2 linked regions of the Massilia sp. METH4 genome follow. The protein of the gene in region 1 interacts with the protein of each later gene in a pairwise test. Links are inferred from orthologs where the notes say so. Each region holds a gene or a part of one and is shown on either strand. Other genes may lie near its edges.

Evidence for each region. The genes of interacting proteins can lie anywhere in the genome.
Region 2: the proteins of gyrA (region 1) and gyrB interact in binary tests that used the Escherichia coli proteins (3 or more experiments, as listed by UniProt). The link is inferred for Massilia sp. METH4 from one-to-one orthologs.

The regions. Positions count from the first base shown.
Region 1 is NZ_CP146614.1:3,360,595-3,366,107, reverse strand. Bases 1,785-4,993 are described here. They hold gyrA (DNA gyrase subunit A), read right to left. Parts: upstream 4,655-4,993; coding sequence 1,985-4,654; downstream 1,785-1,984. Other genes in these bases: V6Z91_RS14815 (DUF2059 domain-containing protein), read right to left, coding at 1,785-1,908. Outside these bases: serC (3-phosphoserine/phosphohydroxythreonine transaminase), read right to left, coding at 249-1,334; more of V6Z91_RS14815, read right to left, coding at 1,345-1,784; outer membrane protein OmpA, read left to right, coding at 5,142-5,513. UniProt on the Escherichia coli protein: A type II topoisomerase that negatively supercoils closed circular double-stranded (ds) DNA in an ATP-dependent manner to maintain chromosomes in an underwound state.
Region 2 is NZ_CP146614.1:1,462,030-1,466,086, forward strand. The notes cover bases 1-3,099. They hold gyrB (DNA topoisomerase (ATP-hydrolyzing) subunit B), read left to right. Parts: upstream 1-350; coding sequence 351-2,849; downstream 2,850-3,099. Other genes in these bases: dnaN (DNA polymerase III subunit beta), read left to right, coding at 1-292; V6Z91_RS06505 (hypothetical protein), read left to right, coding at 3,082-3,099. Outside these bases: more of V6Z91_RS06505, read left to right, coding at 3,100-4,057. UniProt on the Escherichia coli protein: DNA gyrase negatively supercoils closed circular double-stranded DNA in an ATP-dependent manner to maintain chromosomes in an underwound state.

The DNA.
Region 1 (5,513 bases):
TGATCTGTGCTGGGCGGGCTTGAGCACTTGGTGTCAGACACCTTTTCCCGCTTGCGGGAAAAGGTGTCTGACACCGGTTTTCTTCGAGCTCAGTCGACTCCGGTTGAGAAAACCGGTGTCGCACACCATTTTCCGAAAATACCCGGAAAATGATGTCCGACACCTAGTGCTTGCTCCGGATGAGAAAACCGGTGTCAGACACTATTTCGGGCCATGGCCCGAAATAGTGTCTGACACCAAGCCAGCGGCTAACGCCCGGCGAACTCGTTCAAGTAATCAACCAGCGCCTGTACGCCTTCGATCGGCATCGCATTGTAGATCGATGCGCGCAATCCACCGACGGACTTGTGGCCCTTCAGCTGGAGCAGCCCGCGCTCTTTCGCGCCGGCCAGGAATGCTTCGTACTTCGATTCGTCGCGCAGGTAGAACGGTACGTTCATCCGCGAACGGTAGGGGGATGCGACACGGTTCTGGTAGAAGTCGTCCGCATCCAGTGCCGCGTACAGCAGCCTGGCTTTCTCGATATTCTTTTGTTCCATCGCCGCCACGCCGCCGTTCTTCTTCAGCCACTGGAAGACCAGGCCGGCGATGTAGATGCCGTACGTGGGCGGCGTGTTGTACATGGATTCGTTGGCGGCCACGTTCTTGAAATCGAACGCGGACGGGCAGAACGGCAACGCATGGCCGATCAGGTCGTCGCGCACGATCACGACGGTCACGCCGGCCGGGCCGATGTTCTTTTGCGCGCCGCCGAAGATCAGGCCGTATTTCGCCACGTCGACGGGGCGCGACAGGATGTGCGACGACATGTCGGCCACGATCGGCACGCCGGCCGGCACATCGGGAGCGAAGTCGATCTCCACGCCGTCGATCGTCTCGTTGGTGCACAGGTGCAGGTAGGCCGCGTCCGGCGTCAGCTTCCACTCGGCCTGCGGCGGCACGGCCGTGTAGCCGTTCGCCTCCGCCGACGCGGCCACATTCACCTTCGCATAGCGCGCCGCTTCCTTGATCGACTTGCCGGACCACGAACCGGTGTGAACGAAGTCGACGACGGGGTCGCTCTTGCGCCCGACGAGGTTCATCGGGATCACGGCATTCTGCGACAGCCCGCCGCCCTGCATGAACAGGATGCGGTAATTGTCCGGCACGGCCAGCAGTTCGCGCAGGTCCGCTTCGGCCTGGCGGTAGATCGAGATGAACTCGGGGCCGCGATGGCTCATTTCCATCACGGACATGCCGCTGCCATGCCAGTCCAGCATTTCGGCGGCGGCCTGCTGCAGCACCTCTTTCGGCAGCACGGCCGGGCCGGCGGAGAAGTTGTAGATGGTCGTCACGCGCGCTTCCTTATTTCTTTGCCTGCTGCTGGGCATTCAACTCCTGCATCACCTTGTTGATGCGCGGCGCGATCACGCGCTGGCCCACCTGCATGGCTTCGCCCATCAGCTTGGGCATCGCCTGCAGCGATTTCCTGCCGACCGGCGTGCGGTAGAACGCGGCCAGCTGCTTCATCTCGTCGGCCGTGAAATGGCGCGCATACAGCGGCACCACCTCGGCCATCATCTCGTCGGTCAGCTTCGGGTCTTCCAGCACCTTGGTGATGGCGGCCACGGCCTGCGGCACCATCTTGTCGACCTGGGCCAGCTTCTCGGCCTTTTCCTTGTCCGACAGCTGGGCATTGTTGCGGATCGATTGCTCGGCGCCGCCGCGCATCATGGCCGGCATATTGGCCGTCATCTGCTTCATCGCGGCCGTGGTGGTGGCGCGGTAGTTCATCGCATCGAGCAGCTCGCGGGCGGCGGCGGTGGCTTTCGCATCGGGCGGCTGGGTCGACAGCTGCGCAGGTGCCGCCTGGCCGAAGGCGCTGGCGCAGGCCAGCGACACGAGCAGGGTTGCAGCGATTTTCTTCATGGTCGGGCATCCGTTTCGGTGGGATGAAAAAACCGCGGGCCCGGTCCAGCTATCCGGACGGGCCCGCGGGGCTGTGTTACTCGGCCAGGGGATCGCCCTCGGCCGGATCGGCCGCGGGCGCCTCCGCCACGGCCTGGGCGTCGGCCTGGGATTCGGCATCCACCTCGTCCGCGTCCGCCTCGACGATGCGCTGCAGGCCGGACAGGTGCGTGCCATCCTCCACGGCGATCAGTGTGACACCCTGGGTGGCACGGCCCATCTCGCGGATTTCGGAAACGCGCGTGCGGATCAGCACACCGCCCGTCGTGATCAGCATGATCTCGTCGCTCGGATCGACCAGGGTGGCGGCAACGACCTTGCCGTTACGCTCGCTCGTCTGGATCGCGATCATGCCCTTCGTGCCGCGGCCGTGGCGGGTGTACTCGGTGATCGGGGTACGCTTGCCGTAGCCGTTCTCGGTGGCCGTCAGGACGGACTGCGTTTCCGTCTCGGCCACCAGCAGCGCGATCACGTTCTGGCCTTCGTCCAGGTTCATGCCGCGCACGCCGCGCGCCGTGCGGCCCATCGGGCGCACGTCGTTCTCGTCGAAGCGCACGGCCTTGCCGGCGTCGGAGAACAGCATCACGTCGTGCTTGCCGTCGGTGAGCGCGGCGCCGATCAGGAAGTCGCCCTCGTCCAGGTCCACGGCGATGATGCCGGCCTTGCGCGGATTGCTGAAGTCCTTCAGCGGCGTCTTCTTCACGGTACCGAGGCTGGTGGCCATGAACACATAGTGATCTTCCGGGAACGTGCGGTTCTCGCCGGAGAGCGGCAGCACCACGGTGATCTTTTCATTGTCCTGCAGCGGGAACATGTTCACGATCGGCTTGCCGCGCGAGTTGCGCGAGCCTTGCGGCACTTCCCACACCTTCAGCCAGTACATGCGGCCGCGGTTGGAGAAGCACAGGATGTAGTCGTGCGTGTTGCCGATGAAGAGCTGGTCGATCCAGTCCTCGTCCTTCGTCGCCATGGCCTGCTTGCCGCGGCCGCCGCGCTTCTGCGCGCGGTATTCGGAAATCGGCTGGGCCTTCATGTAGCCCATGTGCGACAGGGTCACCACCATGTCCTGCGGCGTGATCAGGTCTTCCGTTTCCAGGTCGGTGGCGTTGTGCTCGATCGTCGAGCGGCGTTCGTCCTTGACGCTGTATTCGTTCACGGCCGCGTTCAGCTCGTCGCCGATGATCGCCGTCACGCGGGCCGGCTTGGCCAGGATGTCGAGCAGGTCGGCGATCTGCGCCATCACGTCCTTGTACTCGTTGACGATCTTGTCCTGTTCCAGGCCGGTCAGGCGTTGCAGGCGCATCTGCAGGATTTCCTGCGCCTGGTCGTCGGAGAGCTTGTACAGGCCGCCCGGCTGCATGCCGTAGTGCTTCGGCAGGTGCTCGGGGCGGAACGCGTTGATGTCCACCTCGCCGCCCTCGCCGGTACGGGCCAGCATTTCACGCACCAGGGAAGAATCCCAGGCGCGCGCCATCAGCTCCGTCTTCGCCAGCGGCGGCGTCGGTGCGGCCTTGATGATGGCGATGAAGTCGTCGATGTTGGCCAGCGCCACGGCCAGGCCTTCCAGCACGTGGCCGCGCTCGCGCGCCTTGCGCAGCTCGAACACGGTGCGGCGCGTGACCACTTCACGGCGGTGCGACAGGAAGACCGACAACAGGTCCTTCAGGTTCATCAGCTTGGGCTGGTTGTCCACCAGCGCCACCATGTTCATGCCGAAGGTGTCCTGCAACTGTGTCTGCTTGTACAGGTTGTTCAGCACTACTTCCGGCACTTCACCGCGTTTCAGCTCGATCACCACGCGCATGCCCGACTTGTCGGATTCGTCGCGGATGTCGGAAATGCCTTCGAGCTTCTTGTCGCGCACGTTCTCGGCGATGCGCTCGAGCAGCGACTTCTTGTTGACCTGGTAGGGCAGCTCGTCGACGATGATGGCCATGCGGCCGCCATCCTTGCCGTATTCCTCGAAGTGCGTCTTGGCACGCATGACCACGCGGCCGCGGCCCGTGCGGTAGCCATCGCGCACGCCGGACACGCCATAGATCGTGCCGCCGGTCGGGAAGTCGGGCGCGGGGATCAGTTCGATCAGTTCGTCGACCGAGCAATCCGGGTTAGCCAGCACGTGCAGCGCGCCGTTGATGACTTCGCGCAGATTGTGCGGCGGGATGTTGGTGGCCATGCCGACCGCGATGCCCGAGGAACCGTTGATGAGCAGGTTCGGCACGCGGGTCGGCAGCACCGTCGGCTCTTTTTCCTTGCCGTCGTAGTTCGGCTGGAAGTCGACGGTTTCCTTGTCGATGTCGGCCAGCAGTTCGCCGGCGATCTTGTCCAGGCGGCACTCGGTGTAACGCATGGCCGCGGCGGCGTCGCCGTCGATCGAGCCGAAGTTGCCCTGGCCGTCGACCAGCGTGTAGCGCAGCGAGAAGTCCTGTGCCATGCGCACCAGCGTGTCGTAGATCGACGCGTCGCCGTGCGGGTGGTACTTACCCATCGTGTCGCCCACCACGCGGGCGCACTTCACGTATGGCCGGTTGTAGTGGTAGTTACTCTCGTGCATGGAGTACAGCACGCGGCGGTGTACCGGCTTCAGGCCATCGCGCGCATCCGGCAAGGCACGGCCCACGATCACGCTCATGGCGTAATCGAGGTAGCTCTTGCGCATCTCTTCTTCGAGTGAAATGGGGATTGTTTCTTTTGCGAATTGATCCATTGGCGGGTCGATCTTCTCTGACGTTGGCGCCGGCCCCTTTGGCGGGCAGGCAATCGCACGATTTTACCATGTGGGCATCACCCCCGGCCGATCGGGCTCTTTCCCCTGGGCCACAGGGCGCCACGCTTGCCCGGCTTTGTGCAGAATCCGCATGTAATCGTACGGACACATTCATGCCATATCATCGCCGCTCGCCGTGATGACGTTGCAACAACACAACATTTTGGTCGAATGCGGCAGCCGTCCACAGCCGACTCGATAAGGGCGGGATTCGTGCGATACGGGCGGGTATGGCAAAATGACGGAAATACAAACTTGGCTGAATCGCAAATCGGCAGTCAGCGTTGTTCGTTGGCCTCCCCTCTTGCTTCTTCATGAAGCTATTTCGTAGAGCTGGAGGGTGCATGTTAGTATTCGCGCCGCTCGCATTTTGGCAACATCGTCGCGCGGCGCAGGCTGCCGATACCAACCGAAAGGAAACAAAAACATGAAAAAACTGATCTCCAGCATCTTCGCCGTGTCGGCCGTTCTCGCAGGCTCCGTGGCCGCGCAGGACAAGCCGACCGCGCCGCCGTTCGCGCCCGTGACCCAGGACGTCAAGGCCGCAACGCCGAAGAGCGCCTACGTGCAGGACGCCCGCGGCGTGATCGCCCGTAACCCGTTCGGCCTGTGCTGGCGCACCGGCTACTGGACCCCGGCCGACGCCGTGCCGGGCTGCGACCTGCCGATCTGCGTGGAACCCGAGCGCCTGGAAAACGGCAAGTGCGTGGCACCGCCGCCGCCGGCCGCTCCGGCACCGGCACCCGCCCCGGCACCTGCTCCGGCACCGGCACCGGTACCAACGTCCGAGAAAGTCAGC
Region 2 (4,057 bases), 1.9 Mb from region 1 along the record:
CGCCATCATGACGAGCGATAAGTTCAAGGGCGTGCGCTGCATCATCAGCCCGGGCTCGCTGAAGATCTCGTCCACCAACGCGGACCAGGAAGAAGCGGTCGAGGAACTGGAAATCGACTACGGCGGCGACGGCATCGACATCGGCTTCAACGTCACCTACCTGCTGGACGTGCTGAACAACCTGAAGTGCGACCAGGTCAACGTGGCGCTAGGCGATTCCAATTCGTCCGCCCTGATCTCGATCCCGGACAATCCCGACTTCAAGTACGTCGTGATGCCGATGCGGATCTGATCGGCCGATCGCACGCAGTTAGAAATCGACAGTAATACGTTTTTTGAGAAAGTAGTCCATGTCCGAAAGCCACAACGAAGTACCTGCGCAGGCCAAGTCCGAGGAATACGGCGCCTCCTCGATCCAGATCCTGGAAGGCCTGGAAGCAGTCCGCAAGCGCCCCGGCATGTATATCGGTGACACCTCGGACGGCACCGGCCTGCACCACCTCGTGTTCGAAGTGCTGGACAACTCGATCGACGAAGCGCTGGCCGGCTACTGCTCCGAGATCCACGTGACGATCCACTCGGACAACTCGATCTCGATCACCGACAACGGCCGCGGCATTCCGGTGGGCCTGAAGATGGACGACAAGCACGAACCGAAGCGCTCCGCCGCCGAGATCGTGCTGACGGAACTGCACGCTGGCGGCAAGTTCGACCAGAACTCGTACAAGGTATCCGGCGGCCTGCACGGCGTGGGCGTATCGTGCGTGAACGCGCTGTCGAAACTGCTGCGCGTGACGATCCGCCGCGACGGCAAGGTGCACCAGATGGAATTCGTGCGCGGCGTGCCGCAGAACCGCGAAATCGAAATGCGCGACGGCGTGGCCACTTCCCCCATCAAGGTCATCGGCGAAACGGACAAGCGCGGCACCGATGTGCATTTCTGGGCCGACGAACAGATCTTCACGCACGTGGAATTCCACTACGAGATCCTGGCCAAGCGTATCCGCGAGCTGTCGTTCCTGAACAATGGCGTGAACATCAAGCTATCCGACCAGCGCTCGGGCAAGGAAGAAGTGTTCGCCTTCGAAGGCGGTACGCGCGGCTTCGTCGAATACATCAACAAGGCGAAAACGGTGCTGCACCCGACCGTGTTCCAGGCCACTGGCGAACGCCAGTCCGACCAGGGCACGACGATCTCCGTGGACGTGTCGATGCAGTGGAACGATGCCTTCAATGAACAGGTACTCTGCTTCACGAACAACATTCCGCAGCGCGACGGCGGCACCCACCTGACCGGCCTGCGCGCGGCGATGACCCGCGTGATCAACAAGTACATCGACGAGAACGACTTTGCCAGGAAGGCAAAGGTGGAAATCTCCGGCGACGACATGCGCGAGGGTCTGACCTGCGTGCTGTCCGTGAAAGTGCCGGAACCGAAGTTCTCGTCGCAGACAAAGGACAAGCTGGTGTCCTCCGAAGTGCGCGGCCCCGTCGAGGAGATCGTCGCGAAGACGCTGACCGACTTCCTGATGGAGAAGCCGAACGACGCCAAGATCATCTGCGGCAAGATCGTGGAAGCCGCGCGCGCCCGCGAAGCAGCCCGCAAGGCCCGCGACCTGACGCGCCGCAAGGGCGTGATGGATGGCCTGGGCCTGTCGTCGAAACTGGCCGACTGCCAGGAACGCGACCCGGCGCTGGCCGAGCTGTACATCGTCGAGGGTGACTCCGCAGGCGGCTCCGCCAAGCAGGGCCGCGACCGCAAGTTCCAGGCGATCCTGCCGCTGCGCGGTAAAGTCCTGAACGTGGAAAAGGCGCGCTTCGAGAAGATGCTGTCCTCCGAGCAGATCACCACGCTGATCGCCACGCTGGGCACGTCGATAGGCCCGGACGAATTCAATGCCGACAAGCTGCGCTACCACCGCATCATCATCATGACCGACGCGGACGTCGACGGCGCCCACATCCGCACCCTGCTGCTGACGCTGTTCTACCGCCAGATGCCGCAGCTGGTGGAGCGCGGCCACGTGTATATCGCCCAGCCGCCGCTGTACAAGGTGAAGGCCGGCCGCGACGAGCGCTACCTGAAGGACGACGCCGAGGAAGCGACGTACATGATGACGGTGGCGCTGAACACCGCCGTGCTGACGCCGCGCGACGGCGCCGACCCGATCACCGGCGAAGCGCTGGGCGAACTGGCCCGCCAGTACAACCTGGCCAACGCCGTGATGCTGCGCCTGACCCGCGTGATCGACCGCGCCGCGCTGACCGCCATCATGACCGGTGTCCAGCTCGACCTGTCCTCCGTGGATGCCGCCCGCGTATCGGCCCAGGCGCTGTCCGATAACATCAACGACCCAGCCGTGACCGTGTCCGTGCGCTCGGATGAGATGTCCGAAAAGCACATGCTGTGGATCGAGCGGATGCATCACGGGAACGTGAAGGTGTCCACCATCGATTCCGACTTCGTCGGCGGGGCCGACTATGCCGTGCTGTCGAATGCTGCTTCCACGTTCACTGGCTTGATCGGTGAGGGTGCCCTCATCCGCCGCGGCGAAGGCGAGCGGACCAAGGAAGCTGCCGTACGGGACTTCCATGATGCGATGCAGTGGCTGCGTGATGAAGCTGAGCGCACTGTTTCCAAGCAGCGCTACAAGGGTCTGGGGGAGATGAATCCTGAGCAGCTGTGGGAGACCACCATGGATCCGACCGTTCGCCGTTTGCTGAAGGTGCAGATCGAGGATGCTATCGCGGCGGATCAGATCTTTACCACGCTGATGGGGGATGATGTGGAGCCGCGCAGGAACTTCATTGAGACGAATGCGCTGCGGGCGGGGAATATTGACGTTTGATGTTTTCTTCGCAGCAAGAAAGGGGCCTCATGGCCCCTTTTTCTTTTTATGGTCGAGTAATCCGGAGCGAGCGCGTGGCTATCATGATCGGATCATGAAAATACAACAGACCAGTGCTCCGATATTCTTCCACGGTTCACTGTTATAGACTCTGAGCTCACCTATTGGCGTCAGAGGTCCCATGACAAGCCCATCACTTCTGCGACATAATCGATTCAAGTTGCTGTCAAGCATGAAGAGCAGGACGCTTCAATACTTGGTCGAAAACCCCGTCAAGTCGGGAGCAACTCTGCTCTTTATTTCAGGTAGCCTCTTGCTCTTCATGTTCTTCCTGCGGATAGAATTCCTGCCGGATATCGACATCAAATCGATATCTTCGGTATTGTACGCAATAGCTCTGCTAGGCCTCTTCCTTGCAACTTACACGATGGTCATGCTGGTCGCACCAGGTTTTTTGCTAGCCGAAGCAAAGAAGCAAACAAGTGGCCTGCTACCCCGACACGTATTTCTGGTAGCGATGACGACGATCGGATGCTGGGCAATCGTAATATTCGCACTCTACGAGGTTCCGGGGTTTCCTCGGGGCCGGGCGGCAATGATCAGCATTGGTGCGATCGTATTATGCATGCCCTATGTATTCCTCTTCTGGCTAGGGTTGAAACCTGAGGGCGACCCCAGCATGACACGACGGGATCGCTACGGAAAAGCCTATGCATGGTCCACGGCCACGGCTGCTCTGCTGTTTCTGTTGACTGTGGCTCCGATGAGTCTTATCGGTGTCATCGGACTCACTGGCGACATTCGTACCGCGAGCGGAGCCAAGGGTGCGCTACTGATCTCCTGCTTTCCAATGATGATCATTGCCGGGTCGGTTTTGATTGGAAGCGCTCCAGGACTATCACCCTTGAAAGCGGCAGCCATTATCGCCCCGGTATTGCTTTTCTTCGTGCTGCTGGTAACCGGTAGCTTTTCAGCTTTTTCGACAATCGCCATAAAGGCCCTTGGTCAAGGGGAAATCACAGCATCTCGCATCGCAATCGATGGCAGCACTTGTGGCGAGATAAATGCAGCTCTTGGATACGAGGTATGCATGCCTGGCGGAGAAAAACATGTCACGGCAATCTGCCCTGTCATGATCAGATCGCGCATCGGCGCACAGGCTGTTCTTGAATTCTCTTATATGCATGCGCGGAACTCTGATATGGAGC